Regions from separate parts of the Bacillus songklensis genome, predicted to be linked through region 1. Evidence: riboswitches for the same ligand, from Rfam matches in the RefSeq annotation. Region 1 holds a riboswitch; each other region holds the start of a gene.
What was found. A riboswitch is a leader RNA that binds a small molecule or an ion and turns the genes downstream of it on or off. The one in region 1 is predicted to bind lysine.
Positions count from the first base shown of each region.

Region 2: another riboswitch for lysine. It lies ahead of ACFOU2_RS14290 (amino acid permease); the one in region 1 lies ahead of ACFOU2_RS06325 (aspartate kinase).
Region 3: another riboswitch for lysine. It lies ahead of ACFOU2_RS22720 (amino acid permease); the one in region 1 lies ahead of ACFOU2_RS06325 (aspartate kinase).

Region 1 covers NZ_JBHRZT010000020.1:651,094-654,380, forward strand. The annotation lists gene dapA (4-hydroxy-tetrahydrodipicolinate synthase) at 1-657, opposite strand, end outside; gene ACFOU2_RS06325 (aspartate kinase) at 706-1,938, opposite strand; lysine riboswitch at 2,144-2,323, opposite strand; gene uvrC (excinuclease ABC subunit UvrC) at 2,395-3,287, opposite strand, start outside.
Region 2 covers NZ_JBHRZT010000052.1:606,276-609,562, reverse strand. The annotation lists gene ACFOU2_RS14300 (DMT family transporter) at 1-369, opposite strand, end outside; gene ACFOU2_RS14295 (hypothetical protein) at 902-1,108, shown strand; lysine riboswitch at 1,319-1,510, shown strand; gene ACFOU2_RS14290 (amino acid permease) at 1,619-3,082, shown strand.
Region 3 covers NZ_JBHRZT010000072.1:735,543-738,829, reverse strand. The annotation lists gene ACFOU2_RS22725 (sporulation protein) at 11-961, shown strand; lysine riboswitch at 1,572-1,749, shown strand; gene ACFOU2_RS22720 (amino acid permease) at 1,882-3,287, shown strand, end outside.

The DNA of each region.
Region 1 (3,287 bases):
CATCTCTTGCATTTCATTGCCGATGATATGAGAGGCCACCGATATAATTCCATTACCGCCAATCGCCAATACGGGCAATGTCAAAGCATCATCGCCGCTGTATAACGCAAAACCCTCATCTGTGTTAGCAATGATTTCAGTCATCGCATCAAGGTCACCGCTTGCTTCTTTAACGGCTACAACATTTGGAAGTTTAGATAGCTTTATAACCGTCTCGGCAGCAATATTTGTGACAGCACGCCCCGGAACGTTATAAAGCATGACAGGCAGGGATGTGCTTTCGGCAATCGTTTTAAAGTGTTGATAAAGTCCTTCCTGGTTTGGCTTATTATAGTATGGTGCCACCAGCATAATGGCATCCACACCGGTTTCTTCCGCTTTTTTTGTCAATTCGATGGAGGCATATGTGTTATTGCTTCCCGTACCCGCAATAACAGGTACTCGTCCGTCTACAACTTCTGCAACATGGCGAAATAAAGCTAATTTTTCTTCTGTTGATAAAGTAGGAGATTCACCGGTTGTTCCTGCAATCACCAATGAATCGGTGCCGTTTTCAATTAAATAATTGACAAGCTTGGTTGTTTTAGGAAAATCGATATTTCCTTTATGGTCAAAAGGTGTAACCATAGCAGTTGACACTTTTCCAAAATTAATCATATTTCCACTCCTTCATAACAATCCCCGTCTTTTGACGAGATGATCTTATTATTTTGCGCCTGCCATTTCTGCATCCAATTGGAAAGCTTGGTGAAGCACTTCTACTGCCCGCACCATCTCTGCTTGATTCACCACTGTTGAAATTTTAATCTCGGATGTGCTGACCATTTTCACTTCAACTTTTTCTCCTGCCAATACTTCAAACATGTCTGCGGCCACGCCTGGATTAGAAACCATTCCTGAACCGACAATCGATACTTTGGCTAACCCGCTTTCGTGCTCAATGCGTTCATACCCTAATGTGTCTGCATATTGTGAAAGTACATCTACTGTTTTCTGTAAATCGTCCGTCTTGACAGAGAATGAGATGGAAGGTTCACCGGATGATATGATGCTTTGAATAATAATGTCCACATTAATTTGATGCTTGGCCAATGTAGTAAAGATAGTGGGTAGTGTATGTAGTTGATCTTCCATTCCCACTACTGTCACGCGCGATACGTTATCTTCAAATGCAATCCCTCTTACAATTAAATTTTGCTCCATTGATGCTTCCTCCTCCACGATTGTTCCTCGCTCCAATTCCATGCTTGAACGCACTTCAAGCGAAACATGATAGTTTTTTGCAAGTTCAACAGCACGGGGATGCAAAACTCCCGCCCCTAGGTTCGCTAATTCTAACATCTCATCATAAGAAATAGATTGTAACTTTCTTGCTGTTTTGACATAACGGGGATCTGTCGTAAATACACCTGTTACATCTGTGTAAATATCGCATTTATCGGCTTGTAAAGCGGCGGCTAATGCCACAGCTGTTGTATCGGACCCTCCCCGTCCCAATGTGGTAATCTCTTTATCTGCTGTGATTCCCTGAAATCCTGCCACTACTACGATTCGACCTTCGTTCAACAAACCTTGGACACGCTCTGTTTGAATATGTTCGATTCTTGCATTACCGTGTATCGCTTCTGTCTGGATTCCTGCTTGCCAGCCTGTAAGGGATACGGCCTCATATCCTTTTTCCTTTAATGCCATACATAGCAAGGAAATCGTCATTTGCTCTCCTGTTGCCATCAGCATATCCATTTCTCTCTTGCTAGGACTCACGGATATCTGCTTTGCGAGGGAAACAAGTTCATCCGTTGTTTTTCCCATCGCCGAAACGACTACCACCACTTGATTTCCTTGCTGTATTTCCGCAATGACGCGATTGGCTACATTTTGAATGCGCTCAACAGAACCGACTGATGTACCGCCAAATTTTTGAACAATTAATGCCATACTGGACCATCCTTTACTATTCATTTTTCATATAGGCTTTTCAAATGATAGGTTTTCTCAAGGTAAAAAGTATTGGTTGAGACCAATTTTGAAAATAAAGCTGTTTTAGGAACCCGTTTACATCCTCTTTAAAAAACAAAAAAGCAATGAGATAGAAAACTATCCCATTGCTTAATATGAACAAATAGTAAAATTAAGTTCCGCAACGTGAGATAGCTCTCCAAGGTTTCATTTACCTTGACAGTCCTACATTTCTTCAATGCAAAACCAGCAAAAGCAGCAATGAGGCTGCCTTTGCTTCGGCGAATTTTCCTTTCCATCATGTTCACCGGAGCTCACTCTCCTCCCATGATTTACTCTTAAAATTCGCACCTCTATCTTCACTTCAACGTAATGAAGTGTTAAATCAATATGAAATTATTTACATCATAACAAACTTTTTGGGCTCTGACAACCCTAACTTTGCAATTTCTCAAAAATAGCTTCTGCCACATTTCTCGGAATATCGGCTTCTTGTATCTCTTCTATCGTAGCTTCTTTCAAACGTTTAACAGAGCCAAAATGTTTGAGCAGCGCTTTTTTTCGTTTTTCCCCCACGCCTGGAATGTTATCGAGGACAGACTGGAACGCAGATTTAGAACGAACTTGGCGATGGAACGTAATCGCAAATCGGTGCACCTCATCTTGAATGCGCTGCAACAAATAAAACTCCTGGCTGTTTCGCTCCAATGTGATAATTTCCGCTGGTTGTCCCATGATCAAATTAGAAGTACGGTGCTTCTCATCTTTCACAAGTCCTGCGGTCGGAATGAACAAGCCCAATTCATTTTCCAATACGTCCTCAACAGCAGCTAAATGTCCTTTCCCGCCGTCCACAATAATTAGATCCGGAAGAGGTAAATTGTCTTTTAGAACACGGCTGTATCTTCTTCGAACCACTTCGCGCATGGATTCATAATCATCCGGTCCCTCTACTGACCTAATTTTATATTTACGGTACTCCTTTTTGGCCGGTTTGCCATCGATGAACACAATCATGGCGGAGACCGGATCGGTTCCTTGAATATTGGAGTTATCAAATGCTTCAATACGCAGAGGAGCCGCAATACCAAGCTGTTCACCCAAGCTTTCTACCGCCTTAATCGTTCTTTCTTCATCCCGTTCAATCAAAAAGAATTTTTCTTGAAGAGCAATTTTAGCGTTTTTACATGCTAACTCTACTAGCTCTTTTTTCTTTCCGCGCTTCGGATGGTGAACATTGACCTCTAACAATTGCTCGACAAGCGAAGCGTCAATCGTATATGGCAATAAAATCTCTTTTGGCTTAAAATGATTATTTTGGTTGTAAA
Region 2 (3,287 bases), on a different contig from region 1:
GCGAATGAATGTAAGGCGCGTTCCCAAAAACAAGATGGCCAGCACGGTCGTCATGAGCGGTGCCAATCCCATAATCAGTCCACCGTTCGTAGCCGTTGTTTTTTGCAATCCCAACGATAAAAAGAAATGATGCCCGACTACATTGAATAAGCCGACAAAGGTAATAAAACCCAATTCCTTTAATTGAAGCTTGCGGGAAGCCTTCATGATTTTTAACATGAGCAAAACCGATAATCCCGCAATTAAGATACGAAAAGAGGTCATCGTCAAAGGTGCGAAATGAGAGACCAATACCTTTGTCGCCGAAACGTTGAATCCCCAAAACAACATGATCATAACTAACGCACCATATACTTTATACTTTTGCATAACGCTGTCCCACCCTGTTAGATTTAACCAATGACTTTATTTTACTACATCATTTGTATTGAAATCTAGAATTACTAAGACCGAAGTATCTAAATCCACATAAATAATGTAGCATGGACAAAAGCGGTCCATGCTACATTATTTACGCATAAGGCTTCGCCCATTTCCCTTACGGGCCCTTGCCGAAGCCTTATATGAGAACCTTTTTCGCTTATTCAAGATGAAAAAACGGAAAAGCGCGAGATGTAGATAAACACATGAATTATTTCCCCGAAAATTGTCGTGTATTTATCAACCGCTTGTATGGGAACCTTAAATTGTCCCCAATTATAGTAAAATGATAATGAACGGGGGTCTTCGAGGGAGGTAACGATGTGGAAACTATAGATAAGGCTTATACAACAAAAGAGGTTAGCACGACGTTAGGAATTGGAGGCTCAGCGTTAAGAAAATGGTGTTTATCCCCTGAAAAGAACGGGTACCATTTCACCAGGAACGACCAAAATCACGGTTATCCCTTGAGAAGGACTTGGTGGTTTTGAAGCTTTTCCAAACGATGGTTCAGACGAATGACTTTTCAATAGAGAACGCCGGGATGGTGATTGCATCAAAGTTTAAAGAGAGTGCGTTCTCAAACGGGACGGGTAGCGTTCCTTCCCGAAAAGAAAGGATTCGTTCACACGTTCATATTGGCAAAAATAAAAAAGACCCTGACCGATACTTTGATCGATCAGGGTAAGACGCGGGTTTTCATATCCGCCCCCATCTTAAAAGGTTATACGAAATCGCAGGAGAATCATGTGATCTGTTATGATCATATAAAATTTATAAGATGGACTCCAATCGTTTGTCAGGTTTCTTAACATCCTTTTTATATATTGATATTTTCATTGGTTCGTTCTATAATGAACTCTGTGTCAAAAAATGAATAGCAAACCCTCATCCTAATCGATGAGGTAGAGGTCGCGATTTTTAATAGTAAAGTGAATGAGGTGCAGAGAACACCCATGAGGTCACTTGAAAGGAAAAATCGCCGAAGCTTGTTCTTTTTCTCTGAACGGACAGGCTGGGGCTGTTCCCGAACAGGGACAGAACTGTCACATTTGCCCTAACCGGGTCAATGTGAAGAGCTATCTTCATGGAAGGTTTGATGCAGTTTGAATAAAGAATGCCGTCGAAATCCTTTCGAGGCTTTTTTTATTGCTCTCGCTCCTTCCGATTATCATCAAGAAAAGGGGTTTTCTTATTTATGAGTCAACATGCCGGAACACAAGAAAAGCAACAACTGCACCGCGGCTTGCAGGCCCGTCATTTAACGATGATTTCCCTTGGCGGCGCCATTGGAACAGGCTTGTTTTTAGCGAGCGGAGCAGCAATCCATACAGCCGGTCCAGGCGGAGCGCTTCTTGCTTATACCATCATTGGAATTATGGTTTATTTTCTGATGACAAGTCTTGGTGAGATGGCAGCTTATATGCCGGAAGCCGGTTCTTTCAGTACGTATGCAACGAAGTTTGTAGACCCTGCATTCGGTTTTGCACTTGGCTGGAACTATTGGTATAACTGGGCGATCACGATTGCCGCAGAGTTGGTTGCCGGTGCCCTTATCATTAAATTCTGGTTTCCGGATAGCTCCTCTCTTCTTTGGAGCGCCTTGTTTTTAGTGATTATGTTTGGTTTAAACTATTTATCCGTCAAAGGTTTTGGTGAAGCGGAATATTGGTTTTCACTCATTAAAGTGGTAACCGTTATTGTCTTTTTAGTTACGGGTATTTTCATGATTTTCGGTATTTTCGCCGGTGAACCTACCGGATTTAAAAATTTTACCATTGCAGATGGTCCGTTCCACGGCGGATTCTTTACGATGCTGGGCATTTTCATGGCTGCCGGCTTCTCCTTCCAGGGAACGGAATTGCTTGGGGTCGCTGCCGGTGAGAGTGAAGACCCTGCCCGCAACGTTCCACGTTCTGTAAGACAAGTATTCTGGCGTATTTTATTATTCTACGTTTTAGCTATTTTTGTGATCGGAATGCTCATCCCATTTACAACAGAAACCCTGGCAAGTGATGATGTACGTGTAAGTCCATTTACCCTCATCTTTGAACGTGCCGGCTTTGCCTTTGCCGCTTCAGCAATCAATGCCGTTATTTTAACGGCTGTGTTATCGGCCGGTAACTCCGGTATGTACGCTTCAACGCGTATGCTTTGGAACCTTGCCAAAGAAGGAAAAGCACCAAAGTTTTTAGCGAAAGTCAATAAACGCGGGGTTCCTGTCAACGCCCTTATTGTTACTGCCCTGGTTGGCGTTTTGGCATTCTTTGCTTCTCTCTTTGGGGACGGTGCCGTTTATACATGGCTATTAAATGCATCCGGGATGTGCGGTTTTATTGCATGGTTAGGAATTGCCATCAGTCACTATCGTTTCCGCAGAGCTTTTGTGGCTCAAGGACATGACTTAAAGAAACTTCCGTACCGTGCCAAATGGTTCCCGTTCGGCCCTATTTTCGCTTTTGTTTTATGTACTTTCGTTATTTTAGGGCAAAATTATTCGGCTTTCCTTGGTGAACAAATTGATTGGTATAGTGTCGCGGTTTCTTATATTGGTTTGCCCTTATTTATTGTTGTATGGCTTGGATATAAGTTCACTAAGAAAACCAAAATGATTCCATTAGAACAATGCGATATTAGCGGAGTGAATACTCGAATAAAATAATACATGTAAGATAAATTTCGACAAGCTTGAAATAAATCGAGCTTTTTCACCAAAAACACCTATGAACCATTTCATGTGGTTTATAGGTGTTTTTTCATATAATGAAACTTCCATTTTTACCCTATCTTCTTTACTCTGTATTAAAATACATTCTTATACAATATCAAAAATTTCCTCAAAGCAGGACTTCCCCCTTCAAATAAGG
Region 3 (3,287 bases), on a different contig from region 1:
AGGAATAAGTATGTTTAAAAAATTTATGGCCAAAATGGGCGTCGGCTCTGCAAAAGTGGATTTAATGTTGTCAAAACCTGAATATGCAATGAACGAAATTGTACATGGTACGATTCGTGTTCAGGGCGGCAATGTGGAACAAGAAATGAACAGTATCGCTGTAGAATTATGGCTGCAAGTGATTTCGAAAAACGGGCAAACCTATACTCATAAAATTACGTCTATCCCGGTTGTATCACCTTTTATCATTCAAGCAAATGAAGTGAAAGATTTTCCGTTTACATACAAACTGCCTGAAGGCCTTCCCATTTCAGCGGGAAACGTATCCTACCATTTTAGAACACACCTTGATATCGCCGGCGGGGTAGACAGCAATGATCATGACGCCATTCGCATTTTAGCACCAGCGCCGTTTTATGCTTTATTGGAAGCATTCGCCCGTCTCGGCTTCCGTGAGAAGCATGGATCTGGTCATTTTGATGGCTTTAAACAAGAATTTGAGCTGTTCCCGACAGGCTTGCTGGCGGGACAAGTGCAGGAAGTCGAGTTTCAGGCGGCAGTTGAGCAAGACGGGCTTCGTATTTTACTAGAATTGGACGTACCTTCATTTGGGAGAGAAGTAGAATTAAAAAGGGAGATCTTCTTTTCACATGCTTTATTAGAGGATGTTGACAGGCTTGCTGAGCAATTAAGACATATTATGGAAGAAACGCTTCATCAAGCCCATTTGTATCAGTCACATCGAATGGAGTTTGAACATGGTCATCATGGCCACCATAAAAGCGGCTTAGGCGGAGCGATTGGTGGATTTGCGGCAGGTGTATTCGGAGGGATGCTGGCTGCTGAGATGATGGATGAAATGGTGGAGGGCGCAGAAGAGGCCTTTGGAGGCACAGAAGGGGAAGAGGAAGGCGGATTCCTTGATGGTCTTGATTTCTTCGGTGACGAGGAAGATGAATAAATCCGAAACAAGAAGAGCTGGAATCAAAAAACGCCCATGTCAAATTCTTTACGCATAAGCGGCCGCCAAGCTCCCTTTCGGGTTCTTGTCAACCGCTTATATGAGAACCTTTATAAGCTCATTCAAGATGCAAGAAAGGGAGGACCCTGAATAAGATAAAGCAGAATGACTTATGCTTTGGTTTTTTAAGCTACTTACAGTTTTTTTTTTGTCTTTACATCTTGAAGAGGCTGAAAAGGTGAAAATCTGACATGGCTGCTTTTTGCCATGTCGGATTTTCAATGTGGATTTATATAGATCGATTTAGAAAATTCGACCTGACCAAAGAACGGCCATGCCAAATTTTCTAGACCTAAGCGGCTGGCACCCCCCTTGCGGGGTTGGCGCCAACCGCTTAGGTGAACCCTTGAGGGCGAATTCAAGTTGTCTGGATCACCGATTGTGATGCCTCTTGATTGAATGAAGATGTGTCGAGTTATTAAGTGGAATATATATATAATGGAACTTTTGATTCTCTAATACTTTATCTTAGTAAAATATTTCTATTGACTTTTAGGTCTATCGAACGTATTCTAGTTATTGGATTCAATAAAAATTCCTCATCAGCTCAAGATGAGGTAGAGGTCGCGGTGTTTAAGAGTAGTTTGAAGGAGAGTCAGAGAACTCCGTGAGGTCAAATGAAAGGAACCATCGCCGAAGCGTCATAATTCTCTGATTATGTCGGCTGGGACTGTATCCGAACAGGTGCAGGACTGTCATAGTTTCAGCTATGATGTACTATCTTTTTGTCTGATGCGGTTTAGTGATTTCACATCGTCTGCAGGTGTGCTTTTTTTATGCTCATTTAACCATTAATGCGATGGCAATATAGATAGTTTGTAATTTTGAGCAAGAAGGAAAAGCGAGAGGAGAATCAAGTTGTGGGTAAAAATAATAAACTGGGCTTATGGATTTTAACGGCCCTTGTAGTAGGGAATATGGTTGGATCTGGAATTTTTATGCTGCCCCGTTCTTTATCTGAAGCTGCAAGTCCGGCCGGTGTGATGGGGGCATGGATTTTAACCGGATTTGGAGTCCTTATGACTGCGTTAGTATTTGGTAATTTGGCTATAAGAAAACCAGAGTTATCTGGTGGACCCCAAATATATGCGAAAGAATTGTTTAAACCCGGTTCAAAAGCATCTACATTATCCGGTTTTATGTCTTCATGGGGTTACTGGATTGGAAATTTAGCAGGTAACATTGCCATTATTACAACTTTTGCCGGATATTTATCTACATTTTTTCCGGCACTTACAAATCAGGCAGAGCTGTTTACAATTGGTTCCTTTACATTAAAAGTGGGAAATGCTTTGACATTCATCGTTTGCACCATTCTTTTATGGGGAACACATTTTATTATATTAAGAGGGTTAGAGAATGCAGGGAAATTAAACTTCCTGGCGACGGCTGCTAAAGTGCTAGGTTTCTTTTTATTTATTTTGGTAGGTTTATTCGCATTCCAAAAAGCAAACATGCTTCCATTTGTCGCACCTAGAGTAGATGATGCAGGCCATACAGCTGGTTTGCTCGGTCAGATTAACAATGCTGCAATCACAACGCTTTGGGCATTTATTGGTGTAGAATCGGCAGTTGTTTTTGCATCTAGAGCAAAAAAACAGATAGATGTAAAGCGTGCAACGATTCTTGGATTGTTTATTGCCATTGCCATTTATGTTGGGATCAGTACGCTGACGATGGGGATGTTAAGTCAAGAAGCACTTATTCATTCTGATAAACCGTTAATCGATGCCATCCAAACCGTGCTGGGGCCTATCGGAGGCAAAATTTTGGCAGCGGTAGGATTAGTGAGTTTATTCGGCTCTACAATCGGTTGGGTGATGTTAAGTTCTGAGGTTCCATATCAAGCTGCGAAGCAAGGTTTGTTCATTCCGGCTTTCTTAAAAGAAGATAAAAATGGGATTCCTAAATTTTCGCTAATCGTAACAAACAGCCTTGGACAGTTATTTATTTTTTCAACAATCTCAAATTCTATTTCTGCGGCATTTGATTTTGTTATTTACATTGCAACATTATCATATTTAGTCCCTTACTTCATTTCATCTCTATTTCAGTTAAAGTTAGTCATTACAGGTGAGACCTATAACGGCAGCAAAGGCAGAGCAACGGATGGAGTGATCGCCGTTCTTTCTACACTTTATTCGGTTTGGGTCATCATAGCGGGTACTGCAGACTTAAAGACTTTCACTTTCGGAATGATTTTATTAGCAAGCGGTATTTTATTCTATAATCAATTAAACAAACAGCCCGTAGTAAAGCCAAACAA